Regions from separate parts of the Arthrobacter sp. UYCu511 genome, predicted to be linked through region 3. Evidence: riboswitches for the same ligand, from Rfam matches in the RefSeq annotation. Region 3 holds a riboswitch; each other region holds the start of a gene.
What was found. Region 3 has a riboswitch for S-adenosylmethionine ahead of ABIB48_RS10015 (aminotransferase class V-fold PLP-dependent enzyme). Riboswitches for the same ligand answer to the same signal wherever they lie in the genome.
Positions count from the first base shown of each region.

Region 1: it holds a riboswitch for S-adenosylmethionine, as region 3 does, so the genes downstream of both, ABIB48_RS06640 (bifunctional o-acetylhomoserine/o-acetylserine sulfhydrylase) here and ABIB48_RS10015 (aminotransferase class V-fold PLP-dependent enzyme) in region 3, are expected to answer to the same signal.
Region 2: it holds a riboswitch for S-adenosylmethionine, as region 3 does, so the genes downstream of both, ABIB48_RS04955 (DUF1737 domain-containing protein) here and ABIB48_RS10015 (aminotransferase class V-fold PLP-dependent enzyme) in region 3, are expected to answer to the same signal.

Region 1 covers NZ_JBEPPB010000003.1:204,123-214,004, reverse strand. Annotated here, with positions in the region: gene ABIB48_RS06660 (histidine phosphatase family protein) at 1-533, opposite strand, end outside; gene ABIB48_RS06655 (CPBP family intramembrane glutamic endopeptidase) at 604-1,485, shown strand; gene ABIB48_RS06650 (VOC family protein) at 1,661-2,299, opposite strand; gene ABIB48_RS06645 (Tex family protein) at 2,414-4,942, shown strand; SAM riboswitch class IV at 5,163-5,280, shown strand; gene ABIB48_RS06640 (bifunctional o-acetylhomoserine/o-acetylserine sulfhydrylase) at 5,356-6,672, shown strand; gene metX (homoserine O-acetyltransferase MetX) at 6,765-7,871, shown strand; gene ABIB48_RS06630 (hypothetical protein) at 7,949-8,395, opposite strand; gene ABIB48_RS06625 (MFS transporter) at 8,565-9,882, shown strand, end outside.
Region 2 covers NZ_JBEPPB010000002.1:360,949-370,830, reverse strand. Annotated here, with positions in the region: gene ABIB48_RS04975 (L-lactate dehydrogenase) at 21-974, shown strand; gene ABIB48_RS04970 (UDP-N-acetylglucosamine 1-carboxyvinyltransferase) at 1,241-2,773, shown strand; gene ABIB48_RS04965 (O-succinylhomoserine sulfhydrylase) at 2,815-4,026, opposite strand; gene ABIB48_RS04960 (rhodanese-like domain-containing protein) at 4,037-4,429, opposite strand; gene ABIB48_RS04955 (DUF1737 domain-containing protein) at 4,426-4,686, opposite strand; SAM riboswitch class IV at 4,792-4,910, opposite strand; gene ABIB48_RS04950 (Pr6Pr family membrane protein) at 5,055-5,696, shown strand; gene ABIB48_RS04945 (aminodeoxychorismate lyase) at 5,702-6,631, opposite strand; gene ABIB48_RS04940 (HdeD family acid-resistance protein) at 6,697-7,302, opposite strand; gene cls (cardiolipin synthase) at 7,489-8,964, shown strand; gene pabB (aminodeoxychorismate synthase component I) at 8,982-9,882, opposite strand, start outside.
Region 3 covers NZ_JBEPPB010000006.1:26,478-36,359, forward strand. Annotated here, with positions in the region: gene ABIB48_RS09990 (AMP-binding protein) at 1-1,564, shown strand, start outside; gene ABIB48_RS09995 (YrdB family protein) at 1,581-1,976, shown strand; gene ABIB48_RS10000 (metal-dependent transcriptional regulator) at 2,010-2,765, opposite strand; gene ABIB48_RS10005 (Nramp family divalent metal transporter) at 2,783-4,033, opposite strand; gene ABIB48_RS10010 (class I SAM-dependent methyltransferase) at 4,156-4,923, opposite strand; gene ABIB48_RS10015 (aminotransferase class V-fold PLP-dependent enzyme) at 5,056-6,468, opposite strand; SAM riboswitch class IV at 6,513-6,626, opposite strand; gene hisN (histidinol-phosphatase) at 6,788-7,603, opposite strand; gene rsgA (ribosome small subunit-dependent GTPase A) at 7,742-8,860, opposite strand; gene aroA (3-phosphoshikimate 1-carboxyvinyltransferase) at 8,864-9,882, opposite strand, start outside.

The DNA.
Region 1 (9,882 bases), on a different contig from region 3:
AAATACTCCACCGACCAGTGGAACCAACGCATGCAAAATAGCCGCATGGTCAGCCCGTGCGTGACCAGTAACGTGTTGGGAGCGTAGTCGGGGCGGGCCCAGTGGCGGAAGAGGGTTTCCATGAAGGAGGAGACCCTGTCATAAACATCTGAGCCCGATTCGCCTTCCCGAAAGCGGTAGAAGAAGTGACCGTAGGCGTTGCGGAGTTCCTTTTGGTCGGCAATCTCTGCGGGGTTCTGGAAATTTGCCCAATCCTGCTCCCGCAACCGCGGCTCTTCCATGACGGTCTCTACGAGGTCCCCCAAATTCATGGCTTCAAGGGTTTGATGGGCACGCAGATACGGTGAGACATAGACGCGCACTTTTTGGCCATCCAATTGCCGGCGCACATGCTCACCGGTTGCCTTCGCCTGGGCCACGCCCAGCTCCGTCAATGGGATCCGGTAATCCGGCAGCCGGTTGTAAATGCTCTGGTCCACATTAGCCGCCGACTGGCCGTGACGGACCATGATGATTTGACGAGGAGCACCCATCTGCTGACCCTATCCCAGCCGGGGTGCGGTCCGGGTGCACAAATGCTCTGGGCCGTGCATCATTACGTATATGAGTGAACAGCGTCCCGTACTTCCCGCTTCCGACGGCGGCCCTTTTGTCCCAGCCCCAACCCCCTCACGTGCCGGGGGCGCTGGACTTGTGGGAAGCCCTGATTTTGCTGGGGGTGCGGATTTTGCTGGGGGTGCGGAGTGGGGGAGTAAGTCCCGGCGCCGGCTGATCATTGAAGTATTGCTGGTCCTGGGACTCTCACTGGGGCAGTCGGCCGTGTACTCGGTGGTCTCGTTGCTGGACAAAATGAGCCGGGCACCCATAGCCCAAGGCACTTCTACCTTGAATACTGTCCAAAGCAACCGCGAGTTCTTTGACTTTACGTACCAGATTCTTGGCATCTTCTTTGCCCTGGTGCCGGTCATGCTGGTGTTTTATCTGCTGGCCGAGCCGGGCAAGTCAGTGTTCAAAAAGATCGGGCTCGATTGGCGGCACCCGTTCCGTGATGCGCTGGGTGCGCTGGGCTTGCTGGTCATCATTGGGGTGCCATCGTTAGGGCTGTATGCGGCTGGCCGGGCCATGGGCATCACCACCGAGATCATCCCCAGCGCCCTGAATCAGTACTGGTGGACTATCCCTGTACTGATCCTCTCAGCCATCCGGGCCGGGGTGCTGGAGGAAGTGATTCTCAACGGCTACCTGCTGGGGAGGTTGACAAAGATTGGGCTAAGCTGGTGGGCTGCCATCTTCCTGGCGGCATTGCTGCGGGGAAGCTATCACCTCTATCAAGGCTTCGGCCCGTTCATTGGCAACTTTGCCATGGGCCTGCTCTTTGGCTGGGTTTATAAAAAGTGGGGCCGAGTAGCGCCGTTGGTGATAGCCCACGCGCTGGTGGACATTGCGGCCTTCACGCTGGGCCCGGCACTGGGCTTCGGCGGCTGATGTTTTCTGCCCGGCGTGCTGTGTGCACTGTGCGCCGGGTACGCGTGGGCGCGCCGAGGACCGTGGACCGTGCGCCGGGTACGCGTGGGTACGCCGGGCGAACTGAGAAACGCCAGCAGGGCCCACCCTCACTGGAGGATGGGCCCTGCTGGCTTAGTGCTTGATGGTGAGAGTGCTAGATGGTGACCTGGCCGTTAGCCGTTTCAAAGGTGACGGACATGATGCCGGGGGTGCCGCGCGGGGCGATCCATTCCACAGCGACGTCTTCCAGAGGGGCCTCGACGGGTTCGCCGAGCCATTCTGTGACGCGTTCGGCGCTGCCGGCAATGGTCAAGGAGGACAACCGCACGGTGGCGGCACGGGCCTGGGAAGGGTGCAAGGTGGGGTCGCCCTCCCATTTGAGCATGTAGGGGACTTGGGGGTCGGCAATCAGGCCCTTGATGCCGATCTGTTGCCAGATAAGTTCCTGGCCGTCGGGGAATTTGCGGTTGCCCGGGACCGCGCTGCGTCCCAGTCGATCCTCAAAGGGGGCTAGGTCGTCAACGGCGACGCACCAACCCATCCAGCCACCACCTGCTGCGGAGCGGGCCTTGACAGCCTGTCCAAAGGGGGCCTTATCCGAGGCCGGGTGGTTGAGGCACTCGACAATTTCCAAATAATGGTGATCGGTCAGGGGGATGATCATATTGCGGGTGCCGAAGCGCGGGTGTATTCCGCCCTTCACCGCGGTGACCCCGAGGGCTGTCGCGATTCGCTCCGTGGTGGCAGCCAATCCATCTGATTCACTGGCGTAAGAAACATGATCCATTCGCATGAGTTCATCTTGGCACTTTGTTCCATTCCGCTCGACTTAGCGTTACCTAAGTCACATGGGACGTCTGATGTTGGGGTGCTGCGCGAACTCTGCCGGTGGGGCAGAATTGATAAGGTGACTGAGACTGATGCACCCTTGAATCTGCCCACCGCCGCAACCGTGGCCGAGCGTATAGCCACCGCCATTGCCGCCGAGTTGGGTGTGCGCGCCGCCCAAGTGCGGGCTGCCATTGGCTTGATGGACGACGGCGCGAGCGTGCCCTTTATTGCCCGGTACCGAAAAGAAGTCACCGGGACCCTCGATGACACGCAATTGCGTGATCTGGAGGAGCGGCTGCGTTATCTGCGTGAGCTAGAGGCCCGCCGCATGGTGGTGCTGGAGACCATCCACGGGCTGGGCAAACTTAGCGCGGTGCTGCGCCGATCGGTGGAGACTGCCGCCACAAAATCGGAGCTGGAGGATCTGTACCTGCCGTACAAATCCACCCGCAAGACCAAGGCGGATACGCCTAGGGAAGCGGGTCTGGAGCCTTTGCTCGACGCGCTGCTGGCGGACCCCTCAAAGTTCCCGGCCGTAGAGGCTGACGCCTTCGTGGATGCCGGACGCGGTGTGGACACAGCCGATGACGCGCTTGCCGGCGCCCGAGCCATCCTGATTGAACGTGCTGGTCAGGACGCGGTTTTGGTGGGCGAGCTGCGTGAACGGCTCTGGAAAACTGGCCGGCTGCGGTCCTCCGTCAAGGCGGGCAAGAGCTCCGACGGGGAGAAGTTCAAGGACTATTTTGACTTCGCACAGCCGCCGCACACCCTGCCCAGCCACCGGGTATTGGCCCTGTTGCGCGGTGAAAAAGAGGGTGTGCTCTCACTGGATTTGGCAGAGGGTGATACCCGCGATGCAGACGCTCAAGTGCAGGCCCGCGCCAAGTATGAAAACGCCGTGGCCCACTCACTTGGCATTGCCGAATCCGGCCGCGCTGCCGACTCCTGGCTCGTGACCAGTGCCAAGCTGGCGTGGCGCACACGCATCCTGACCCGCCTCTCGGTGGACCTGCGCGTGCGCTTGTTCCAGAGTGCAGAAGAGGAATCAGTGCGGGTCTTTGCTGCAAACCTGCGCGATGTTCTGCTCGCCGCCCCGGCCGGAAACCGCTCCACCTTGGGCCTTGATCCGGGCCTGCGCACAGGTACCAAGGTGGCGCTCGTGGACGGGACCGGCAAAGTAGCGGCAACGGATACCATTTACCCGCACGCACCGGTAAATCGCTGGAACGAATCCCTGGCAACCCTGGTATCACTGGCGCAAAGGTATGACGTTGAGTTGATTGCTATTGGCAACGGCACGGCGAGCCGTGAAACTGACAGGTTGGCCACTGAACTTGTGGCTGAGCTCAAGCGGATCAATCCCGAGCGAAAGGTCACCAAGCTGGTGGTCTCCGAAGCTGGCGCGTCCGTCTATTCGGCGTCCGCCTTGGCTAGTGCCGAACTGCCTGGCATGGATGTGTCTTTGCGCGGCGCTGTCTCGATTGCTCGCCGGCTACAGGACCCGCTGGCCGAACTGGTCAAGATCGAACCCAAATCCATTGGGGTGGGGCAGTATCAGCATGATCTGACGCCGGCCAAGCTGGACCGCTCCCTCGACGCCGTCGTAGAAGACTGTGTCAACGCCGTGGGGGTGGACCTGAATACTGCTTCACCTGCGTTGTTGGCGAGGGTGGCCGGAGTGGGTCCCTTGTTGAGCGAGAATATTGTGGCTCACAGGAACCAGCACGGGCCCTTCAGCAAGCGGCGCGAACTGCTCAAGGTGGCGCGGTTGGGGCCCAAGGCTTTTGAGCAGTGTGCCGGGTTCCTGCGGATCACCGGGGGAGCGGAGCCGCTGGATGCCTCCAGTGTGCACCCTGAAGCGTACGGTGTGGCACGTAAAATCCTCGCTGCAGTGGGTGCAGGGGCCCACGATATTGCCGGAGGCGTTGGGGCCGTGGGTGGCGTGAACCCGGCCGACTTCGTGGACGGTGACTTTGGTCTGCCCACGGTTGCTGACATCATCTCCGAGTTGCAAAAGCCTGGCCGTGATCCCCGGCCCCGTTTTGAGACTGCCACCTTTGCTGAGGGCATTGAGAAGATCACCGATCTGCGCCCCGGCATGATTCTAGAAGGCACCGTGTCGAACGTGGCCGCCTTCGGAGCCTTCGTCGATATTGGTGTCCACCAGGACGGGCTGGTCCACGTCTCAGCCATGAGCAACAGCTTCGTTTCGGACCCGCACACCGTGGTTAAATCCGGTCAAGTGGTGCGGGTGAAGGTTCTAGAAGTTGAGCCCGAGCGCAAACGCATCTCCTTGACGCTGCGCCTTGATGATCAAGCCGGGGAGAGGAACGCCAAGCCCGACGCCGGCTCCCGCGCGTTAGGAGGTCCCTCACCTGCGCGCAGTGCGCCCCAAAGTGGCAACCCGGCGGCCAAGAGTGGCGGCCCGGCTCCGAAGAGTGGAGCTAGCGGCCAGCGCCGGCAGGGGAATCCGGGATCGCAGGGCCGCCAAGGCGGGCAGCCCCGGGATAGAGGGACGGGCACCTCCACCAATACGGCTAATACCACCAACACAGCCAGTACAGCCATGGCAGAAGCCCTGCGCCGCGCAGGCCTAGGAAAGTAATCACTCGCTTACCGGCCAGCCCGGTCAAGCCAGTGGAAAATGATCCCGATCTACACCCGAAACCCTGCCGGGCGCCGTGCAGGGGGAAAAATCTCTCCAATATCAGTGACTAATTCGCCCTAAAGCTCTCTCTTGCGCAAATTCCACGCAAATATTCGCAAAAAGTCATAAACTCGTCATATTCTTGCGAAATCTTGGGCATTCTTTCACACTGGAGGCAGGTCATGAGTGTCAGCGAATAGCCCCGGCTTGCTGACCGGCAACCCTCCTTCCGCGGCGGGGTGCCCCGGGTGAAGACCTGGCACCGAACCATCCGGTTTGAGGTGCAAGCGCGGGCCATATCCGTTCAGGCCCTTCCCGCATGGCGCGGTGGAGGGCCTTTGCCGTAGGCCTCTAGTGTGAAGGAAACAACCATGAGCAACGGTTGGTCATTTGAAACCCGTCAGATCCACGTAGGTCAGGAGCCCGACGCCACCACCGGCGCCCGTGCCCTCCCCATTTATCAGACCACGTCTTTCGTCTTCCCGTCCGCAGAGAGCGCTGCCGCCCGCTTCGCGTTGACCGAGTTGGAGCCCATCTACACGCGCCTGGGCAATCCCACCACGTCCGTTGTTGAAGACCGCATCGCGAGCCTTGAAGGCGGCGTTGGTGCGCTGATGCTGGCCTCGGGGCAGGCCGCCACCACGTTCGCCATCTTGAACATTGCCGAGTCCGGGGACCATATTGTCTCCAGCCCCAGCGTGTACGGTGGCACGTTCAACCTGCTGGCCCACACGCTGAAGAAGCTCGGCATTGAGGTCACCTTCGTTGCCGATCCCGATAACCTGGATCAGTGGCGTGCCGCCGTGCAGCCCAATACCAAGGCCTTCTTCGGCGAGACGGTCTCCAACCCGCGCCAGGACGTCCTTGACCTGGAAAACATCAGCGCGATTGCCCACGAGGCCGGTGTGCCGCTGATTGTGGACAATACTCTGGCCACCCCGTACCTGATCCGCCCGCTGGAATGGGGTGCGGACATTGTCATCCACTCCGCCACCAAGTACCTCGGCGGGCACGGTACGGCCATTGGCGGGGTAATAGTTGACGGCGGCAAGTTTGATTTCGCTGCAAACCCGGAGAAGTTCCCCGGCTTCAACACCCCGGATGAAAGCTACAACGGTCTGGTCTATGCCCGTGACTTGGGTGTGGGCTGCGCACTAGGTGCCAATCTCGCTTACATTCTCAAGGCTCGTGTGCAGTTGCTGCGTGACCTGGGAGCAGCAATTTCCCCGTTCAACGCCTTCCTGATCGCTCAGGGCATCGAGACGCTGAGCCTGCGCGTGGAACGGCACGTCAGCAACGCCGTCACGGTGGCACAGTGGCTGGAAGGAAATGAAAACGTGGAGGCTGTGGCCTACGCGGGCATTCCCTCCAGCCCTTGGTTTGAGCGCGGTCGCAAGTACGGCCCCAACGGCACTGGTGCCATCATCGGTTTTGACATCTTGGGAGGGCTCGAGGCTGGCAAGCGTTTTGTTGACGGCCTAGAGCTGCACTCGCTGGTGGCTAACTTAGGTGATGTGCGTTCCCTCGTCATCCACCCCGCTTCCACCACCCACGCCCAGCTCACGCCGGAGCAGCAACTGGCCGCAGGTGTACGGCCGGGTCTGGTGCGCTTGTCGGTGGGTTTGGAAAATGTTGCAGACATCATCGCTGACCTTGAAGCCGGGTTCCGCGCCGCAAAATCGGCGTGATCCGCGTGGGACGGGCTGTGGATAAGGGCTTGTTGTCCTCGGGGTTCGCTGCTGCCGCGGCGCAACCTGTTGGTGAGGACTTCTGTGCAGCTGTGGGACAAGGCGGAGGTGTGTTGCGCTCGATCGAGATCGGCGCCCTTCCCCTAGAGGCCGGGGGCGTGCTGCCCTCGGTGACCATGGCTTTTGAATGCTGGGGGACATTGAACGCCGCCGGTGACAATGCCGTGCTGATCCAACATGCCTTGACCGGAAGCACGCACGTCAGCAGAGGCGAGTCCGAGGAAGATGGTTGGTGGGAAGGCCTCGTTGGCCCCGGCGCCGTTATTGACACCAACAAGTACTTTGTGGTGTGCGCCAACATGCTGGGCGGCTGTTACGGAACCACCGGCCCCTCCAGTATTGCGGAGGACGGCAAACCCTACGGTTCCCGGTTCCCCTTCATCACCATCCGTGATTCTGTCGAGGCCGAGGCCCGGTTGTCGTCGCGCCTGGGCGTCACCTCGTGGCATGCGGTCATTGGCGGTTCCATGGGCGGTGCCCGTGCACTGGAGTGGGCGCTCATGTACCCCGAAAAGGTGCGCCGCTGCGCCGTCGTCGCTTCCTGTGCCTCCAGCACGGCCGAGCAAATTGCCTTCGCCCAGGCCCAGGTGCTGGCCATCCGGCAGGATCCGCATTTTGTTGGCGGCGACTATTACGACGGCGCTGCCCCCACCACAGGTCTGGGACTGGCCCGGCGGATCGCGCACATCACCTACAGGTCTGAGCCTGAAATGGGTCAACGGTTTGGCCGTAAATCCCAGGACGACGGCGGCACCATTAGCCACGTGCGGCTCGCCCCGGAGGTGGGGGGACAGTTCCAGATCGAGAGCTATCTGGACCACCAGGCGCACAAGTTGGTGGGCCGTTTTGACGCGAATAGTTACATTGTCATTACCGAAGCGCTCATGAGTCACGATGCGAGCCGTGGCCGGGGGAGCCTGGAACAGGCCTTGAAAGTGGCCTCAGGGGTGGAATTCATGGTGGCTGCGGTCAACAGCGACAGGTTGTATTTCCCCACCCAATCGGAGGAGCTCGCGGCAGCGCTGCCTGGAAATGTTGTGGTTGCCAGCATTGATTCACCCATTGGACATGACGGTTTCTTGACCGAAGTGGCCGCGGTGGGTGACCTGCTAGCGGCATCCCTGTTCAGGGCCCAGTAGCTCAAAGTCTAAGTGGCATAAAAAAAGTTGTTGGTCCCCCGTTCAGGGAGACCAGCAACTTTTTTGTTCTTGAAGTGCTAGAAGTTCTTGAAGATGGCCTCGCGGTGCACCGCGTATTGTTCGGCGGTGACCTGGCCATTGCGGCGGGCTGCATCCAAGGCATCGAGTTGGCGTTTCAGCTCTGCCTCGGCCTTCATGCGCTCGTTGGCGAATCCGGTGGTTTGGTGCCCGTGCGCAGTGTCATAGTTGCGCATCGGAACACCATTGAGCAAGGTGCCCACGTAAGGGGCGTTCATTTGCGGGTGGGCAACGCCCGTTCTGCCGGCGGAATTCGGGGTGTGCTGATTATTAGGGTACTGATTGTTGTTTTGTTTGTTGTTCCGCTTGCGGGCGGCAGCCTTGATGAAGGTACTTAAGAGAGCAATGCCCACTATTATCAGCACAAAAAACGGTTGGATATTGAAGGAGGACGATGAAGAAGCGGCGCTACTGACCGCTGCAACGGACGCGAATAGGACCGGCACGAGACACCTCTTCCGAGTACGGCAGCTGAGATAGTTGCCGTACTCATCCTATCCGTGAAAGCTGGTAGATACGCCGTTTGACTCCCGGGATGAACAGAACGTGTTTTCAGTGCGAACTCGCAGAGAAAAAGGATCCCTGTGCGCATTCTTTTCCTCTACTGTGGCGGCTATGGCACACCTGCAAAGCACCATCACCGGAGGCAGCGCTACCGCGCTCCACTCGAACCGGCGGTGGTGGACCCTAGGCACCGTGGCCCTGGCTCAGCTCATGGTGGTTCTTGACACTACGGTGGTTAACATTGCGCTGCCCTCCGCCCAACATGATCTGGGCTTCAGCGACGGTGAACGTCAATGGGTTATCACGGCCTACACGCTCGCTTTTGGCAGCTTGCTGCTCTTGGGTGGGCGGTTATCTGATCTGGTGGGCCGCAAACGGATGTTCCTCATTGGGCTGGTTGGCTTCGCTTCGGCTTCTGCTCTCGGTGGCGCTTCAACTAGCTTCGGGATGCTCATTTTTGCCCGTTCCCTCCAGGGAGCGCTGGGCGCAATGCTGGCCCCCACTGCGCTGGCAGTTTTGACCACCACGTTCACCATTCCCAAGGAACGTTCGCGTGCTTTTGGAGTCTTCGGAGCCATTGCTGGTGCCGGAGGCGCCGTTGGGCTTCTTGTGGGTGGCTTTGTCACGGAAGATTTGAACTGGCGCTGGAACTTGTACATCAATGTTGTCATTGCCTTCTTCGCCGTGATCATGGCGAGTATTTTCATTGATAAATCCCGCGGCGGGGGACCCCGGCCCAAGCTGGATTTGCCCGGCACCATCCTCGTCTCAGCCGGTCTTTTCTCCATTGTTTACGGCTTTTCCAACGCTGAAACCCACGGCTGGGGTTCGCCGCTGACTTGGGGCATGCTTGTGGGTGCCGCAGTGCTTTTATGTATTTTTGTGCTCTGGCAGCGCCGGGCCGTCCACCCCCTCTTGCCACTGAAGATTGTGCTGGACCGTAACCGCGGCGCCGCTTTCATCTCTGTCCTGATTGCCGGTGCCGGCATGTTTGGGATCTTCCTCTTCGTGACCTACTACGTGCAAACGTCCCTGCATTATTCGCCCATACAAGCGGGTATCGGTTTTCTGCCCATGATTGGCACGCTAATTGTGGCCGCGCAGCTGGCCACGAATCTGCTGCTGCCCAAAATGGGCCCGAAAATTGTGGTGCCGGCAGGCATGATCGTGGCCTGCATTGGCTTGGTGGCTCTGACCCGGTTGGGCTTGGAGAGCAGCTATGCGGGCGGGTTGTTGCCCGCGCTGATGATTGTCGGTTTTGGTTTGGGTCTGATCATGCCCACTTCCATCCAGACAGCAACTTACGGTGTGGAGGGCGACTTTGCCGGCGTGGCATCGGCCATGGTGAACACGAGCCAGCAGGTAGGCGGGTCCATTGGGACGGCGCTTTTGAACACTCTTGCGGCCACGGCAGCCACGGCTTATGCCG
Region 2 (9,882 bases), on a different contig from region 3:
TGGGCGGGGATACTTGGAGCATGACTATCCCTCGCAGTACCAAACTGACCATTGTTGGCGCCGGCAGTGTCGGGACCTCACTGGCCTACGCCGCCCTGATCCGTGGATCCGCCCGCGAGGTGGTGCTCTATGACATTGCCACGGCCAAGGTTGATGCCGAAGTTTTGGATTTGGCCCACGGCACGCCCTTTACCGGATCCTCACGAATCACCGGCGGCAGTGACATAAATTTGGTGGCCGATTCGGACGTCATCGTCATCACTGCGGGGGCCAAGCAGGAACCGGGGCAGACCCGGCTGCAGCTGGCTGAGGTCAATGTGGGCATCCTGGAAAAGATGCTGCCGCCCATGGTGGCGCTGGCGCCCAACGCCGTTTTCATCCTTGTCACAAACCCGTGCGATGTGCTCACCGCTGTAGCCGAACGCATCACCAACCTGCCTCCCGGGCGGATTTTCAGCTCCGGGACGGTGCTGGACTCCTCCCGGTTGCGCTGGATCGTAGCCGAGGCGGCGGCCGTTGCGCCGCAGAGCGTGCACGCGCTGATCATTGGCGAACACGGTGATACCGAATTTCCGTTGTGGTCCTCTGCCACTATTGGGCAGACTCCACTCTCGCAGTGGACTGATGGCGCTAAAGGCTTGCTCTTTCCCCGCGAACGGCTCGAAACCATCACTCATGACGTGGTCCACGCCGCCTACAAGGTCATTGCCGGAAAGGGTGCCACGAACTACGCCATAGGGCTTTCCGGTGCCCGCATCGTGGAGGCTGTGTTGCAAAATGAACGCAGTATTCTGCCTGTCTCCAGCGTCCTCCACGGCTACCGCGGTATTGATGGTGTGGCCCTGAGCGTGCCCTCAGTTGTTGGAGCTGGTGGAGTGCAGCGGGTCTTGGACACCCATCTGGATGAGCGCGAGGCTGAACAGCTCCAGCACTCGGCGGAAACGTTGGCCGCAAGCATCGCGCTCTTTTCCTAGACCCCGTAATTTTCTGTGCCCGCTGCGGTTCAAGGGCGGCAGCGGGCCAATGTGGGCAAGTGTTTGGTTAAGCGTTGGGCGTGTAATGGGCGTTGTGTGGGGCAGCTGGCACAAGCCGGGGTACCGTAAAGGGAGAGCCTGCCAGCTTGGACTGGAGCGGCCTGGATTTATCGCATGCAACGGTTAATTTAGAGGTTTTTTGCCATAATTGACCATCAGGTCACATAATTCCTATATAATATGCATCCTGTGATATAAAAGTTGTTATGACTCAAGTGGCTGCAGAAACCGTTGGTGTGTTGGTGCGAGACGCACGTAATGAAAAAGGTTGGACCCAAGGCGAACTGGCAACCCAGTTGGGGACAAGTCAGAGTGCTGTAGCCAGGATGGAACAGGGCAAACAGAACCTGAGCCTGAAAATGATCCAACGCATGGAAGCGCTCTTGGAGGCCAATCTGGTCAGCCTGGGGGCGGTCAGTAAGAACGAGGTCACCCATTTGCGCGTGCGCGGTGGGCGTGAACTCTCCGGAAGCGTTGATGTGAACACCAGCAAGAATGCGGGAGTGGCCCTGCTGTGCGCCAGTCTGCTCAACCGCGGCACCACCACGTTGCGCCGTGTAGCTCGCATTGAAGAGGTCAACCGCATTGTTGAACTTCTGACATCCATCGGGGTCCAGTGCCGTTGGCTCGAAGACAACGACCTCCAGATCCGCCGCCCTGCCGTTTTGAACTTAGCTGCCATGGATGTTGCCGCAGCCAAGCGCACCCGGAGCGTCATCATGCTGCTGGGCCCACTCCTTGATGAAGCTAACCCGTACCGTATCCCTTACGCCGGCGGCTGCGACCTTGGCACCCGCACGGTGGAGCCGCACATGCAGGCGCTGCGTGAATTCGGCCTCATCGTCAACGCACATGACGGTTTCTACCAGGTACAGGCACCTGTCAGCGATGCCGAAGACCGCACTTTTGTCCTGACCGAGCGTGGGGACACTGTCACGGAAAATGCCATCATGGCTGCGGCACTGCGTAGCGGAACCACTGTCATCCGCAATGCCAGCCCCAATTACATGGTCCAGGACCTCTGCTTCTACTTGCAGGGTCTGGGCATCTCGGTGGACGGTGTTGGTTCCACCACGCTGACCATCAAGGGCAAGTCAGTGATTGACGTTGACATTGAGTACGCCCCATCAGAGGACCCCATCGAGGCCATGAGCCTAATCACCGCCGGCATCGTGACCAAGTCCAAGGTCACGGTCCGCCGCGTGCCGATCGAGTTCATGGAAATTGAGCTGAAGGTCCTCGAGCAGATGGGTTTTTGTTACCTTAAATCGGCTGAATATATGGCCCGCAACGGCAAGACACGGCTCGTGGATATCACCACTTTGCCGTCCGAGCTAAAGGCTGCCCCGGATAAGATCCATCCCATGCCATTCCCGGGCCTGAACATTGACAACCTGCCGTTCTTCGCCGTGATTGCCTCCTGCGCCGAGGGCACCACGCTCATCCACGATTGGGTTTACGAGAACCGGGCCATCTACCTGACGGAACTGAACCGCCTCGGCGCCGGCGTCCGCCTGTTGGATCCGCACCGCATTGACATCAAGGGCCCCGTTGCGTGGCGTGCCGCCGAGATTGGCTGCCCGCCGGCACTGCGTCCGGCCGCCTGCATCCTGCTGGCCATGCTCGCCGCCAAGGGCACTTCTGAATTGCGCAACATATATGTGATTGAGCGCGGCTACGAAGATCTGGCCGAGCGGTTGAACACCATTGGCGCCGAGATCGAGTACTTCCAAGACTGAGTACAAACGCCAGCGGCCTTGCCACTGCTGTTTTGGCCAGCCTAAATGGCCGCCAGGGCCACCGCGAGATCCAGCTTCAAATCATCCACATCCTCCAATCCCACCGACAGGCGCAAGAACCCGTCGCTGAGACCGATCGCGGCGCGCCCCTCGGGCCCCATGGCACGGTGCGTGGTTGTGGCCGGATGAGTGATGAGAGACTTCGCATCCCCTAAGTTATTGGAAATATCGATCACGGACAGCGCGTTCAGCAGCGCAAACGCGGCATCCTTGCGAGTACCCGACACTGGCTGAGCCAGCTCAAATGTCAGCACCGTGCCTCCGGCCTTCATTTGCTTTTTGGCCAAATCATACTGCGGGTGGGACGGCAGATGCGGGTACAGCACGCGTGCCACCTGCGGTTGGGCTTCAAGGAATTCTCCGAGTGCCAAGGCATTGCTGCACGAGTGTGTAACCCGCAGATTCATGGTTTCCAGGCCCTTGGTGAGCACCCATGCGTTGAACGCGGAGAGCGCCGGGCCCGTGTGGCGCATCAGGTTCTTGACGGGCCCTTCGATGAACTCCTTGGTGCCGAGGATTGCGCCACCCAACACCCGGCCCTGGCCATCAATGTGCTTGGTGCCCGAATAGACGATGATGTCCGCGCCGAAATCGCCGCAACGCTGCAACAAGGGAGTTGCGAAGACGTTGTCGGCCACCACCTGCGCGCCAGCGGTATGAGCTAGATCGCACACAGCTGCCACGTCAATGATTTCCTGCATGGGGTTCGACGGTGACTCGAAGAAAACGGCCGTGGTGGGCACCGATAAGGCCTCGCGCCACTGATCCAGTTCCGGCCCGTCAACAAATACGGTCTCCACACCCCACCGCGGCAGCAGCTCATTCAGAATCACAAAGCAGGAGCCGAACAGGGACCGTGCTGCCACCACTCGGTCCCCGGCTGCTAATAAGGCACCCAAGGCGGTGAATACGGCTGACATGCCCGACGCCGTCGCAAAGCACGCCTCTTTTCCTTCCAACAGCCGCAGCCGTTCCTGGAAGGTTGCCACGCTCGGGTTGCCGTAGCGCGAATACACGAAGCGGTCCACCTCGCCCGTGAACGCCTGCTCGGCAGCTTCCGCCGATTCGTAGACAAATCCGGAGTTCAAAAAGAGGGCTTCGGAGGTTTCTTGAAAATTGCTGCGGTCAAGCCCGCCGCGTACCGCCTGGGTGTCCTGCCCCCAAGTGGCTGCGTGCTCATTAAAGTTGCTCAATGATATTTCCTTAGCGCCAGGGGAGGTTGCGGTTCTTCCAGCCGTTGAGAATCCGATCTCCGTAGGGATCAGTTTCTCCTTCAAAGCCTTCAAGTACGTTGTAGGCGGTGTACCCGGCGGCTGTGGCTGCTTCGGCGGCGGCAATAGAGCGGGCACCGGAGCGGCACAGCACTATCAGCTGCTTTTCCGGGGGTACTGCTGCCGCCAGCTCTGCCAGAAAATCAGGGTTGCGGGCGCCCGCGGCGAGATTCCACTGGATAAAAACCGGTTCTGATTTCAGCGTTGAGGTGTCGGGGACGCCAATGTGTGCCCATTCGCCCGCTGTCCGTACATCCACGAGTGTTGCCCCCGCGGCTACAGCTTCCCAGGCTGCGCCCGGGCTCACATCTCCCGCGTAGCTCATGCGATGCCCTCGCCATCAAACTCAAGTTCGGCGTCGAGATCATCCACGGCAGTGGCGACGGCGGCATCGCTGCTGGCCACGGCCTGCGGAAGAATCACGGCCTGCGCGCAAATGACGCTGGTGCCGTTGTAGGTGAGGGCGGGGCCGCCGTGCAGCACATAGCCGTCGGCAAGGGCGGTGGAAATGCGCTCGCAAAAAGAGCGGTCATCAGGGCCGGTGATGAGCCGGTAGGCCAGGGGGGATTCGTCCGCGGTCATGGTTCTCTCCTCATTGCAAATGGCTGCGCGTTGCAAACGGGAGCTGGTGGCAGTTGACGAAGAGTTGGTTGTAAATGTCCGCTCTTGAGCCCGCACCACAAGGAAAGTTCACGCTTGCAAACGCCAGCCTAGGTAGCTGGTTTGCCGAGTAGTCACCTGAGGCACCCCGCCGGAAAGAGGGTTGCCGGCCAGCAAGTCAGGGCTTAACGCTGGCACTCATTACTCACCTTGAAAGTAGCACACCACGTGCCGGGTCCGGTGAAGAACCTGCCAGTGTGCACAAACATGACGGCGACACCCAGATATCCGTTCACATGGTGGCGGGACGGACCTGATATCTCTGCCGCGTCCATGACATGATGAAACCCATGACAACTCGGCGATTGTTGGCGGCACTACGGTTTCTCTTCGGCGCGTTCACTCTTGTGGCAGTGGGCATCCAATTTGGCATTCACCTGAGCCACGGTTTCAACGTGTTGAACTTCTTCAGCTACTTCACGAACCTGTCCAATATTCTTGCCGCCGCCGTCCTGCTCACGGAGTCAGTACTGACCTGGCGCGGGAAGGAGCTGGGCCCGGCTTGGCAGGTTCTGCGGTGCGTATCGGTGGTGTGCATGGCCCTGGTGGGGATCGTGTTCACCGCCCTGTTGCGCGAGGTGGATCTCGGCGCGCTCCTGCCCTGGATCAATACCTGGCTGCACTACATCATGCCCATTGCGGTTGTCGCGGATTGGTTGATCCAACCGCCGCGCCGGCCCATCCCGCTGACCCGGTTGGGTGTTGCAGTGCTGTTTCCGCTGGCATATTTGGCCTATTCCCTGATTCGGGGCGCCGCCACGGACTGGTACGCCTATCCCTTCTTGAACCCCGGCAACGGGGGCTACGGCGCCGTGCTGCTCAGTTGTGTGGGGATCGCGGTAGCCTTCCTGATCGCCAGCGCGGTGCTGATTCTTCTGGGCAACAAGCTCCGCCCGCTTGTTAGGCCTGTGCCCAGCGGTCAGTCGAACTGATGTGTTTACAACGTGGTGGCCAGGAGCGCCGATAGTTCCGCCGTAAGCTCGGCTCGGATGGCGGCCGTGCCGATTTCCTTCCCGTCAATGGTGGTCACGGGCGCCAGTAGCCGCAGGCTGGAAATGAGCCACACGGCGTCGGCATCCAGCAGATCGGCAGGTGTTAGTGGACCGTAACCCAGCTCCCACCCGGCTTCCTGCGCAGCTGCGAACAGTGCGCCCTGCGTGGTGCCGGGCAGTATCCCGGTGTCCAAATGCGGGGTGATGAGCCGCTTGAGCGGTACGCCGGAATCGTCACTAACGTGTGCTAGAAGAACTGACGATGTGGGCCCTTCCAACACGAGCCCGTCACCGCTGGTGAAGATCACGTCATCCGCGCCCTGGTGGTGTGCGTGCCGAAGTGCGGCCATGTTCACGGCGTAGGAGAGTGTTTTGGCGCCCATCAAAAGCCAAGGGGCACGGGCTGCAATATCGCTGTCATAGCCACGCTCCAACAAGAGCACGGCCAAGCCCTTCTCCCGCTGGGCAGCCAACGAGGCGGACACCGGGCTGACCGTGACCCACGCTGTGGGGGAGTTGGCGCCCTCGGGGCCTCGGGTAGCGATAAGGCGAACCACGCACTGGCGAGATTCGTTGCTTGCACCGTGGTCTGCGGAATCCTCTGGTGCCCCGGCAGCATAAGCTGTGAGCGCCGTCGTAATTGCCGCCTGCCACACCCCGGCGTCAGGGATGAGTAGGTCCATGGTGCTGGCCGAGACGGCAAGGCGATCTAAATGAGCCCGGATTTTGCGTGGCTCCCCATCAATAGCGAGCATGGATTCAAAGATCCCGTCACCGCGGGTGAGCCCCTGATCCGTAACCAGAATGTTGGGAACGGTGGCGTCTGCAACGCGGCCGGCCGGGTGGGCGGGGTCCAAGAAAACCAGAGTTGTCATGACTGAGATCTTATCCCCACCCGCTCCCTGCCCTCGTGCCTCGGTCTGGGTCCCTCGCAGTCGTACTAGCGTGTGAGGGACTTGCCGAAGGTGAAGGCACGGACCAGGCCCACCACACCCAAGATGATCAGCATGATGGCTGTTATCAGCAACAGCCATTGTGCGGTCCAGACGGGAACAGCGAGCACCGTGATGCCGGCTACCACGCTGATGGCGCCGAACACGATGGCCCAGGTGCGGGTGGGGCCCTTGCCGGCTTCGGCCATGGCGATGATGCCTTCAATAATCCAGCCGATGCCGATCATGATGACGGTGAATACCAGCAGGAGCTCGCCCGTCGCGGCCGAGTTACGCAGGGCGATGATGCCGGCAACCATCACGAACAGGCCCAAGAGAACATCCAGGATCCGCATCCCGGCGGAAAGGCTGTGGCTAAAGATGCCAACAGCTACCTTGATACCACCAGTGATGAGGAAGTTGATGCCTAAGATTACGGCCACCACAGCCAGAGTCTTGGTGGGCCACAACAGCAGGATAATACCGAGAACCAAGGCCGCAACGCCGCTAATGGCAAAGGCTAGGCGCAAACCCTTTACTGCCTTCTCCGTGATTTTTTGCGGATCTAAGGCAAAAACGTCCATGCTGACGGTTGGATTGTTTGAGCTGCTCATGGCGCTACATCCTCACTTCGGGAAGTTCAAATTATGCTCAGCATAGCCGCAGCACCTCACCCGAGCACAGCAAGTCACAGCTGGCGCACGTCACACGGCCAGCGTTGCGAGTGGGCCTGTGCGAAAGAGCCGTTAGGCTATTGTCACTCGCGGCTGAAAAGCCGGTTTAGCTAGGAGGCATGCGTGATTTGGACGGCGTTTAGCCTGCCCACAGGCAGTGTCTGGCTGTCTGCGCTGATTGTACTGGTGGATTTTGGCATCCGAGTGGTTGTTTTGGGTGTGATTCCGGGAAACCGGCGCCCCACTACTGCCATGGCGTGGCTGCTGTGCATCTTCTTCCTGCCCTATGTAGGGTTGCTCCTTTTCCTCATGTTCGGCAATTTTCGGCTTTCCCGGCGACGGCGTGAGAAGCAAGACGCCGTCAACCAGCGCATCATGGAAGGCACTAAGGGCATTGCGTCTTTGGTGCCCGAATATGATGGGCCGGCCTGGGTTAAATCGGCCATTGAATTGAACCAGAATCTGGGGTTTTTCCCGGCCATTGGTGGCAATACTGTCCGTCTGATTAAGGGATACCAGGAGTCCTTGGATCTTATGGCCGATGAAATCAGCCAAGCCACCGACTACGTCAACGCCGAGTTTTACATCATGAGTTCAGATGCCAGCACGAACAGGTTGTTCCAGGAGCTGGAAGCTGCGGCTGAACGCGGAGTCCGGGTGCGGGTACTTTTTGACCACATTGGGTCACTGCGGGTACCCGGCTATCTGGGGATGATCCGCCGGCTCAAGGCGAGCAAAATCCAGTGGCGGCGCATGCTGCCACTGCTGCCTGTCAAAGGCCAATGGCGCAGGCCGGATCTGCGCAACCACCGCAAGATTCTGGTGGTGGATGGCCGGGTGGGTTTCACGGGTTCACAAAACGTCATTGAGCCCTCCTATCGAAAAAAACGTAACGTCAAGGTTGGCCGTCAGTGGGTAGAACTCATGACACGTTTGGAAGGCCCCATTGTTGGCACCCTGAACGTCATGTTCGCCACTGATTGGTCCTCGGAAACCGAAGAAAATCTTGAATCTCAAATGGCTGCATACCATTGGGACACGTTTGAAGGTGGAGCCCTCTGCCAGGTGGTGCCCAGCGGGCCGGGATTTGTTACTGAGAACAATCTTCGCCTTTTCAACACTTTGCTGTATTCGGCAGAAAAACAGATCACCATCTCCAGCCCCTATTTTGTTCCGGATGATTCCCTTCTCTATGCCATCACCACCGCAGCGCAACGCGGTATTAAAGTGGAACTCTTCGTCTCCGAGGTGGGTGACCAGTTTCTGGTCCACCACGCTCAACGCTCCTATTACGAGGCGCTCTTGCGGGCCGGGGTGCGCATTTTTCTTTACCCCAAACCACTAGTGCTCCATGCCAAGCACTTCACCGTGGACTACGACGTTGCCGTGATTGGCTCCTCCAACATGGACATGCGCAGCTTCTCACTGAACCTTGAAGTCACTGTCATGATGATCGACCGCGCAGTGGTTGAACAAATGCACGCTGTTGAAGACCACTACCGCTCCATGTCACGTGAGCTGCATTTGGAAGAGTGGCTCACACGCCCAATTCTGGCCCGTTATGTGGACAACGTGGCCCGCCTAACCGCTACTTTGCAGTAGGCAACGCCCCGTGCTGCCTACCGCGGGAAATCGGCTCCCAGCGTGGATAAAACCCCGTGAGCCTTGGCCTGAATCTCCTGCCACTCCGCCTCGTCATCAGAGTCTGCCGTGATGGCGCCGCCGATCCCCAGCGAAAGGTGCGTGCCGCCGTCGTCCAGGTCTTGGAGGACCAGCGTGCGGATAACCACCGATAAATCAGTAGCAGCATTGAGGGAAAAATAGCCGATAGCGCCGGAATAGACGCCGCGCGGGCCGGCTTCGAGGCGGCTTAAAATGGCCATGGTGCTGATCTTCGGCGCACCCGTCATGGACCCGGCCGGAAATGCGGCAGCCACTGCTTGGGCTCGCGAACTGCCCGGGGCCAGCCGCGCCTCGATGGTACTGACCATCTGGTGCACCGTGGCGTAACTTTCAATAGCGCACAGCCGCGGAACCCTCAGTGAAGCCGGGACAGCAAAGCGCGAAAGATCATTGCGCAGCAGGTCCACGATCATCACGTTCTCGGCCCGATCCTTGGGTGATGACGCCAAATCCTCCCTGAGCGCGGCATCCAGCGCAGGGTCCGGATCACGCCGTCGGGTGCCCTTGATAGGCTCGGCACGCATCAGCCCCGCCGCATCAATGCGCAGGAAACGTTCAGGGGAAGTGCTGGCAATGCTCAGCGGACCGAGCCGGAGGAACGCTGCGAACGGGGCCGGGCTGCGCTTGCGCAGAGCCTGGTAGGTGGCCCAGTGATCCAGCCGTTCCGGCATGTTTGCCTCCAGCGTGGTTGTCAGGCAAACCTCGTAGGAGTTGCCGTCGCGGATCTGGGCTTGTGCCGCCGCGATCTTGTTCTTATAGCTGCGTTCGCCGTCCCTGCTAGTGAATTTCGGCGCTTTCCCATGTGGTGCCTGCTGTGGTGCCTGTTGAGGTTCAGGC
Region 3 (9,882 bases):
CGGCGAACTGCGGGCGAAGTCCACGCAGTTCGCCGCAGCTTTGCGCTCTCTTGGAGTCAAGCGCGGAGATCACGTGGCCACTCTCATGGCGAAGTCTGCCGAGCTGGTGATTGCCCTGCTGGGAATTTGGCGGCTGGGAGCCGTTGACGTTCCCCTCTTTACGGCTTTCGCCCACGACGCCATTGATTTCCGCCTCAAGGCCAGCGGTTCGCGGCTGGTCATTTGCGATGCCGATCAGCGCCGCAAGCTGCTGCCGCCGGGTGAAGTCCCCACGGATGCCTCACATCTGGTGATTGTGGCTCACGGTGACGCTTTTGGTTACGATCTCTCACTCGATGAGATGGTGGCCGGGACCGGCGCCTTTGCCGATTTGGCGGAACTCTCCGCCGCAAATACAGGCCCGCCTTCCGCCGAGGATACTGCCGCGGATACGGCCCCGTACGACGCCGGACTGGTGGCCGTGGGTGGGGGTGGAACGCTGGCGCAGTTGTTTACCTCAGGGACCACTGGCGCGCCTAAGGGTGTGCCCATTCCCCTGCAGGCGGTAGCTTCCTTTGCTGGCTACCACCACTTTGGTTTGGATGTCCGCAAGGACGATGTTTTCTGGAACGCTGCCGATCCCGGCTGGGCTTACGGCTTGTACTTCGCTATTTTGGCGCCTCTGGCCGCAGGTCACCGCTCACTATTGCTCCGTGCCCCCTTCACGCCAGAGCTGGTGTGGGCCGTCATGGAGAAATTCTCCGTCACTAACTTTGCCGCAGCCCCCACGTTGTACCGTGCATTGCGCGCAGGATCTCCGGACGGGCTCCACCACCAGCTGCGCCGGGCCTCCAGCGCCGGTGAGCCGCTGACTCCCGACGTGATTGCCTGGGGCAAAGAGCGCTTCGGCGTGGACGTGCATGACCACTACGGCCAAACCGAGTTGGGCATGGTGGCCGGCAATGCCTGGGATGAATCCCTACAGGCACCCTTGCGGCCCGGCTCCATGGGCGTGCCGTTGCCGGGCTGGAGCGTGGACGTGCTGGCCGAGAATGCTGATGTGCCAGCCGCTGATGGGGAGCAGGGCCGCATAGCAGTCAATGTTCCACAAAGTCCCTTCATGTGGTTTTCCGGCTATGTGGATGCCCCGGCAAAGACTATGGAACGGTTCAGCGCTGACGGCCAGTGGTACCTCACCGGTGATGCCGGCCGCCGAGATAGCGATGGTTTCATTTACTTCTCTGCACGCGATGATGATGTCATCATCATGGCCGGGTACCGTATTGGCCCCTTCGACGTGGAATCCGTCATGGTGCGGCACCAAGGCGTTGGTGAAGTAGCGGTCATTGGTGCCCCGGATGATATTCGCGGTGAGGTTTTGGAAGCTTTTGTGGTGCTGCGCCCCGGATACCAGGCCTCCGATGAGCTCTGTATGGAATTGCAGCAGTTGGTAAAAACCGGATTTGCCGCCCATGCTTACCCGCGGCGCATTCACTTTGTTTCAGAACTGCCCAAAACACCCAGCGGCAAGGTGCAGCGTTTTGTATTGCGCCGGGACCGGGCAGCAATGACCGAGAAAAACTAGCAGGCGGAGAAATCTAGTGGGACGACGCAGGGTGGATGGGCCTCAGGCCGCACGCTTGGACATGGTTGCGTTGAGCCCTGCGCTCCGGGGCGCAAGCCAGGTCCTCGGCTTCGTGCTGGAGGTGGCCATGCTGGCCGCATTCCTCTACTGGGGGTTCGCCCAGGCTGCACCCTGGAACCTAATCCTTGGCATAGCGCTCCCAGCGGTTGTGGTTGTTCTGTGGGGCGCCTTCTTGGCTCCTCGCAGCGAACGCTTTGTGGGGGCCCAACGCGCACTGTGGGCGGCCCTGCTCCTGTTCGTAGCCGCGGCTGTGGCCCTGTTCAGCGCAGGCTCAGCTGTTCTGGGCATCCTCATGCTGGTGGGAGCGGTGAGCCATTTTTCCCTGGCCCGCTGGCTCAGTGACCCGAAGTAATAGCTGGGAAGCTGCCGGTCAGAGCCCGGAGATTCAGAGCCCGGACATGTGGGGAACCATCAGGGTTCCTCCCGTGGGCTCCTGAACGCAGCAGCCGGCGTGCTGTCCTACCGATGCCAGCCACAGCGAAACCGCAGCGTCAGGGCCCAAGGTGAGAGGGCCGGCGTCGTGCGTGGCAGTTCTCAGGCCCACCTGCCAGCCGGCGCCAAAGGGCAACTGGCCAACTACCAACAGCTCCGTGTCAAGCCCCAGCCCCTGCTGCTCAAAGTAGCGCAAAAGCTCAGGGTCATGATCGCTGATGCGGCTGATCCGGCCTACATGCCCAGGATCGAGCTCGTCCAGACGGTGTGAGGGGACCATGGCGATCTGGCCCTGCGCATCGGGGATGGGATCGCCATGAGGGTCACGGAACGGGTGGCCCAACTTGGCGCTCATGCGTTCAATGAAATGATCAGAGACGGCATGTTCTAGCTGCTCCGCCTCGTCATGGACCTCGTCCCAGGTGTAACCGAGCTCGTTCACCAGGTACGTTTCCAAAAGCCTGTGCCGCCGGACCATGGATAAGGCAAGGCTCAGACCCTTGGGTGTCAGGTGAATGGGGCTGTAGGGCTGGTGATCCACAAGGCCCTGATCCTTGAGCTTGCGCACCATTTCTGAGACGGATGAATTGGCAACGCCCAGGCGGGTGGCCAGCACCGAGGAGGTGATGGGTTTGTCCTGCCACTCGGTGTAGGCATAAATGACCTTCACATAGTCTTCGAAGCTGGAGGAAGTGGCAGTTGGTTTCACACTCTTCAGCCTACCCGTTAGCCCTGCCCCGTGAAGGTTAGCCACAGCAGCAGCGCGTTGAGAGCCACGATCAACACCACGCTCACCAATGCGGCCAAGCGCAGGAGCAGGCCGTCACGGTGTTCGCCCATCAGTTTTTTGCTGGCCGTCAGGCGTAGGAGGGGAATCAGCGCAAAGGGGATGCCGAAACTGAGCACAATCTGGCTAACAATCAGCGCCCACGTGGGGTCCACACCGACGGAGAGCAAGATGATAGCCGGGATCAGGCTCACCATTCGCCGGGTTTGCAGGGGGATACGCACCTTGAGCAAGCCGTTCATGATGGTGGAGCCTGCGTAGGCGCCCACCGAGGTTGACGCGAGTCCTGACGCTAGCAAGCCCACGGCAAAGACCACGCCTATCACCGGCCCCAGACTGGCGACAATGGCGGCATGGGCTCCTTCAATACTGTCAGTTCCAGAGATTCCACCCAAGGTGGAGGCCGCTAGCAGTAGCATGCCAATGTTGACGGCGCCGGCAAGAATAAGGGCCAAGACTACATCGATCCGGGTCGCCTTGATGATCTGGCGCAGGCGCTCTGGGGTGCTGCGGGCATCCGTATGGCGGTCCTTGGCCAGCTGTGAATGCAGATAAATGGCGTGCGGCATCACCGTTGCACCCAGCATGCCAGCCGCCAGCATGATGCTATTGGCGCCGTCGAACCGGGGTACCAGCCCGCCGATCACACCTGCCGGATCTGGTGGACTGAGCACCAGGCCTGCCAGAAAACCAATGGTGATAATGACGAGCAGAACAATAATGACGCTCTCAAAATGGCGTTGGCCGCGTCTATTCTGAACTGTCAGCAGAGCCATGGAAGCCAGGCCCACAATGAGCCCGCCTATGGGCAACGGAACCTGAAACAGCAAGTGTAGGGCGATGGCGCCGCCCACCACTTCCGCAAGATCGGTGGCCATGGCCACGAGCTCGGCCTGCACCCAAAAGAGCCGGCGGTTGCGGGTGCTGAAGCGTTCACCCAAGTGCTCCGGCAGGGATTTGCCCGTCACTACCCCCAACTTTGCGGATTGGTACTGGACCAGCATGGCCATGACATTGGCTGTGACCAAAACCCACACGAGCAGGTAGCCGTATTTGGCGCCGGAGGTCAGGTTAGCGGCCACGTTGCCGGGATCAACGTAGGCAATGGCCGCGACAAAGGCCGGGCCCAGCAGCAGCATCATGCCACCGCGAGGCCTGCGCAGTGTTGCCCTCTTGGCAGTGTCGAGCAAGGTCTCGCCTTTCGATGATCCTAAGTAGTTTATTTAGGTATACCGAAATTCTAAAACGTGGCAGGGGTGGTTGTCGAGCCGGGAATGACTTATAGAAACTTTACGGGTGGCCCGGGCCGCAGCTAGCGTTTTTGCGCCCGCCATGTTTGGGAGCTGTACGGTAGCTCAATGCTTTCACCAGGCGCGTGTTCCAGATGCTCATACAAGTACCACTGCAGATTGGTGATGACCTTGTCCCTGACCTGGTCTGTTGCCCTGAGGTAATAGCTGCGTGACTTTGCCAGATCGATGATCTCCTCAGCCGTGCGCTGCTGGGACCAACGGGTGGTGTGAGGCTGGGCAGGGAAGAATTCCGGACCAATCTGAGGGCTGAAATCTGCCTTGTGCACATCCCCTGCGTGCATGATCCGGGCCAAGCGGTGAACCCAGGGGAGTCCGACGTCCAGCTGGTTCCAAATCAGGCCCAAGGTTCCCCCCGGACGCAGTACGCGGGCAATCTCGGTACTTGCCGCGAGAGGATCCACCCAGTGCCAAGCCTGGGCCACCACGGCCAAGTCCATGGATTCATCCGGTAGGAGCAACTTTTCGGCGGTACCCACAACAGTGGTGACCTGGGGCAGCTCCGCGTCAAGTTGCGCCAGCATGTCCGCTGAGGGGTCCACCGCCGTCATCGAGAAGTTGTGGAGGGCCAACAGCTGCGTGTATTTGCCCGTGCCTGCACCAATGTCCACCACATCTTGGACGCTCCCGGCAGTTTCCAGCAGCCACGTCAAGGAATCCTCAGGGTAACCCGGGCGCACCAAATGATAATGCCCCCCGCCTTCCAAAAACGCGGCGGCCATGTGTTTGCGCCGCGCCGCATCAAAGACCGGTCCGCCGGTGCCTGCCATGGTGCTCCTGAAAGTTGTGCCGGTCAATGCCGTTCAACTTTACCCCCAGGTGCTCCCCGCCCCGCACTTCCGGACGCTACTGCGTCTGCAAAATATGCCCGAATCTAACCGAGCGCTGGTATGTAGGGTGGGTTAGTCGATGCTGCAGGGGGCTGCCCCTGCTGTCCCTGGCGTGTTCGGGGCCCAGCTGGGGTACTCCCGGTTGTCATTGGCGGGGACCCAGCGGCCGGAATCCACCACGTAGTCCCAGCCCAAGCCCTTCTGCAACAACGTTTGGATTCCGGCCACCAAGCGCTGAGCGTCCTCCAGCTGTGAGCCCACACCAAAGCTTGCGCGTAGGGAACCCGCGGGCAGGCCCAAGCGGTTAAGCAGCGGGTGTGCGCAAAACTTTCCGTCACGCACGCCCACGCCGTGCTCGGCGGAGAGGTATGCGGCCACCAACCCGGCGTCGTACCCGGTGACCGAGAAGTTGACCACCCCAATGCTGCCGCAGTCCGGGTACGTGTCCGCGTCGCTAAAGAGCGAGTGGACAGTGACGCCCTCTAGCTCGTTGAGGCCGGCCACCAAGTGGGCGCGCAATTGCTGCTCGTGCTGGTGCCAGTCATCGGCATTCAGCGCAGCCAGCACAGAGGTGGCCTTGGCCAAGGTGGCGGCACCCAAAACGTTGGGAGTGCCGCCCTCGTGGCGGGCCGGTCCGGTGGTCCAGCTGATGGATTCAAGCCGGACGTCCTTCACGGCTCCGCCACCGGCAAGGTGAGGGTGACCGGCGTCGAGCCAGTCAGGGCGGCCCACTAAAACCCCGGCGCCGAAAGGGGCGTAAAGCTTGTGGCCCGAGAACGCCAAGTAGTCAATGCCGGTGGCAGTCAGATCGATCCGGCGGTGCGGCGCCAGTTGGGCGGCATCGAGAACAATCCGGGCGCCATAGCGGTGCGCCAGGGCGGTCAATTCGGCCACGGGCAGCACCTCCCCTGTCACGTTGGAGGCTCCGGTAACGGCCACGAGCAGCACGTTTCCTGCCCGCAGCGCCGTCTCAACACGGTCTAAGGTAGCGGCGATAGAGTCAGCGCCAACAACTGAACGGTGCGGCAGGGCCTGCCAAGGCAGCAGATTCGCATGGTGTTCAATGTCCAGGTAGAGCACCTCGCCGTGAACGTTGGAACGGCCCTCGGTGAAGCCCCTCTGTTGCAAAATCGATTCCACACAACCCGCCAACAAGTTCAGCGAATCTGTGGTGTTACGGGTGAAAATGACCGTGTCATCAGGCCGGGCGCCCACAAAACCGGCAACAATCTTGCGAGCATTTTCATAGACGGAGGTGCTGACCTGCGAGGCGAATCCAGCGCCACGGTGCACGCTCGCGTAGAACGGCAGCACCTCATTCAGGTGCGCTGCCACGTCCTTGATGGCCGGGGCAGACGCTGCATAGTCCAGGTTGGCGTAACGCACATGCCCGCCGTGAATCAGGGGGGCCGCCAGATCCTGGCCTACCACGGGCAGGAGCGGTGAATCGATGAGTTGTGTTGCATCCAAAACGGCAGAGCTCATGAGAAATTCCTTCGACACCAAAGGACCTTTTGGGGGTGCCAAGAAGTCCGCGCTTGCCAGAACCGAACAGGTTTGGCCAGGTCGTCACCCGGGGCACCCCACCGCGAAAGGAGGGTTGCCGGCCAGCAAACCGGGGTTTAGCGCTGGCACTCGTGACCTATGCCCAAAAGAGTAGCCCAAGATTTCTGCCGGTGCATCTATTACGTTTCATTTCGCACACCCTGGGTGAGTGCCGCGGATGGTGAAACAAAGAACGACGGCGGGAGGCCGCCGTCGTTCTTAACTCACTTGTACTTTATTATTTTATGCGTTCAACGGGTCAGCCCAACAAGTCATCCCAATTGGGGTTCAGGCGTTGTAAAACTTCCGTGTGGAGGATGGAATTGGTGGCCAGGGCGTTGCCGCCGAAGGGGCCGTCGGCTCCCTCGAGCGAGGTGAAACGGCCGCCGGCTTCCTGCACAATGGGGACCAGTGCAGCCATGTCATAGAGGTTCAGTTCCGGCTCACAGGCAATGTCAACACTGCCCTCAGCCACCATGCAATACGACCAGAAATCGCCATAGGCCCGGGTGCGCCAGACATCGTCGGTCAGGGAGATGAACTCATCACGGTTGCCACGTTCGGCCCAGCCCGTGAGCGAAGAGTATGAGAGTGAAGCATCTTTGAGCTCGGCCACATTAGAGACTCGGATGCGGGTGGCGGCGGCGAGTGACTTGCCCATGTATGCGCCCGTTCCTTGGGCCGCCCACCAACGCTTGCCCAGCGCAGGGGCACTAACAAGGCCGACTACGGGGACGCCGTCGTCAATTAGAGAGATCAGGGTGGCCCAGACCGGCACACCACGGACAAAGTTCTTGGTCCCGTCAATGGGATCGATAACCCAGCGCCGCGAACCGTGGCCACTGCTGCCGAACTCCTCACCCAGGACTGCGTCGCGGGGGCGGACCCGGGAGAGCTGGCTGCGGATGGACTCTTCTGCGGCCTTGTCGGCGTCGGTGACAGGGCTCAGATCCGGCTTGGTCTCGACGGCCAAATCCAAGGCCTTGAAACGGGACATGGTCAGGGAGTCAACACTGTCAGCAAGGACATGGGCCAGGCGGAGATCGTCGTTGTACGTCTGGGGTGCGAAGGTCATGGGTTCACGCTATCGCGGTTTAGGCCCAACACCCGTCAGGACGCCGCTGGGCCTGAGCACCATTTGTCCGCCAACGGTGCGCCACTCTTGAAGTGGAGCACCATTGACGGGTCAACCGTGCGCGGCACCAGGGCCGCGCTAGTCCGTGCTGCCAAGTTCCTTTTCTGCGGCACGGCCTTCGGTACGGTCGCTGGTGCCCAGCAGGCGCCGCAGCGAGGCAAGCCGTGCCGGCCCCGATGCGCCCGCGTGCCCGGCGGCAACGTAGGTATCCACACAGCAATTGACGGCGGCGCTGTCATGTTTGCAGCCGCGCTCACAATCCTCCGTGCCCGGTTGCAGATCCGGGAAGGCCGCAATAATGCGGTCGGGGTCCACATGGGCCAGACCAAAGGAGCGGATGCCGGGGGTGTCAATGATCCAAGAACCGGGCACTGCATCTTGCAATTTCAGCGCCAACGCCGAGGAAGAGGTGTGACGGCCGCGGCCTGTGACGGCATTGACGCCGCCTGTGGCCCGCTGCGAACCTGTCAAGGCGTTAACCATGGTGGACTTGCCAACGCCTGAGTGCCCCACCAGGACGCTGACCTTCCCATCGAGGTATCCGTGCAATTGTTCCACGGCGCCACCGGATAGGAGCGCGGAGTGGCCGTCGTCGCTGCGTGCGTCGATGCCAAAGACGCCGTCCGCGGCAGTGCGGCTGATGATGACCGTCATGTCCAGGTGCTCGTAGTTGGCCAGCAACTCTGAAGGGTCCTTGATGTCTGTTTTGGTGATCAGCAGCAACGGCGCAATTCCGGAGTCATAAGCGGCCACCAGGGCCCGGTCGATGAAGCCAGTGCGCGGTTCCGGATTTGCCGCGGCCACCACAATGACCAGCTGGTCTGCGTTGGCCACCACCACCCGCTCCACAGGATCGGTGTCATCGGCACTGCGGCGCAGCAGCGTGCGGCGTTCCTCGATCCGGACAAGCCGGGACAAGGTGTCAGGCTTGCCGGTGGTATCTCCCACGAGAGAGACAAAGTCCCCGGCCACCACGGGATTGCGCCGCAGTTCCCTGGCACGGGCCGCGATCAGGACACGTTGGCTGGGCAGGTCCTCATCCACAATGGCCGTGTACCGGCCCCGATCCACCGTGATAATCCGGCCAATGACGGCATCTTCATGGGCGGGCCGGTCCTTGGTGCGCGGACGGCTGCCCTTCTTATTGGCTCGGACGCGGACATCGGATTCGTCCCAGTTGCTGTAATCCCGTGCCATACCCTAAACCCCGGCTTCAACCGCCGCAGTGCTACCGGTGCCAGCGGACGGTTCGGCGGTTTGGGCCACCATATCCGCCCACATGGCAGGGAAACCAGGCATAGTTTTGGCCGTAGTGCCAATGTTTTCAACCTCGACGCCGGGCACGGCCAAGCCGATGATGGCGCCAGCCGTGGCCATCCGGTGATCGTGGTAACTGTGGAAGACGCCGGCGCGCAGCGGTGCCGGGGTAATGATCAGGCCGTCCTCGGTTTCCACAGCATCCCCGCCCAAGGCGTTGATCTCGGCAACCAGAGCGGCCAGCCGGTCCGTCTCATGCCCACGCAGGTGTGAGATCCCGCGAAGGCGCGATGGCGTTGACGCCAACGCGCAGATGGCTGCCGTGGATGGGGCCAGCTCTGATGTGTCAGAAATGTCCACACCGCGAATTTGCGCCCCGCCCGTAACTGTCAAGACACCGTTTTCGAGTGTCACCGTGGCACCGAACTGGGGCAGGATTTCACGCCACTTATCACCCACCTGGGTGGTGTTGGCGGGCCAGTTGGGGATGCGGACGGTGCCGCGAGTAGCCAGCGCAGCCGCCAGGAAGGGGCCGGCGTTGGAGAGGTCCTGTTCAAGTTCCACGTCAAAACCGGCAATGCTGGCAGGCTTGACGAACCAGTGATTAGGGGTGGAATCATCCACAGAAACGCCCAAGGACCGCAGGATTTCCACAGTCATGGAAATGTGGTCCACGCTGGGGACGGACTCGCCAATGTGCTCAAGGTGCAGACCCTGGGAAAAACGGGAAGCAACCAGCAGAATTGCCGAAATGAACTGTGAGGAACCGCCCGCATCAACTTGCACATGGCCGCCGTGCACAGCGCCGGTGCCGTGAACAGTGAACGGCAAGAAACCATCCTCACCATCGTCAACCCGCACACCGAGCCCCTCCAGTGCCACCACAATCGGAGCCATGGGACGCACCAACGCCGCGGGATCGCCGCTGAACCTCACAGCACCGGAAACCAGTGCGGCCAGCG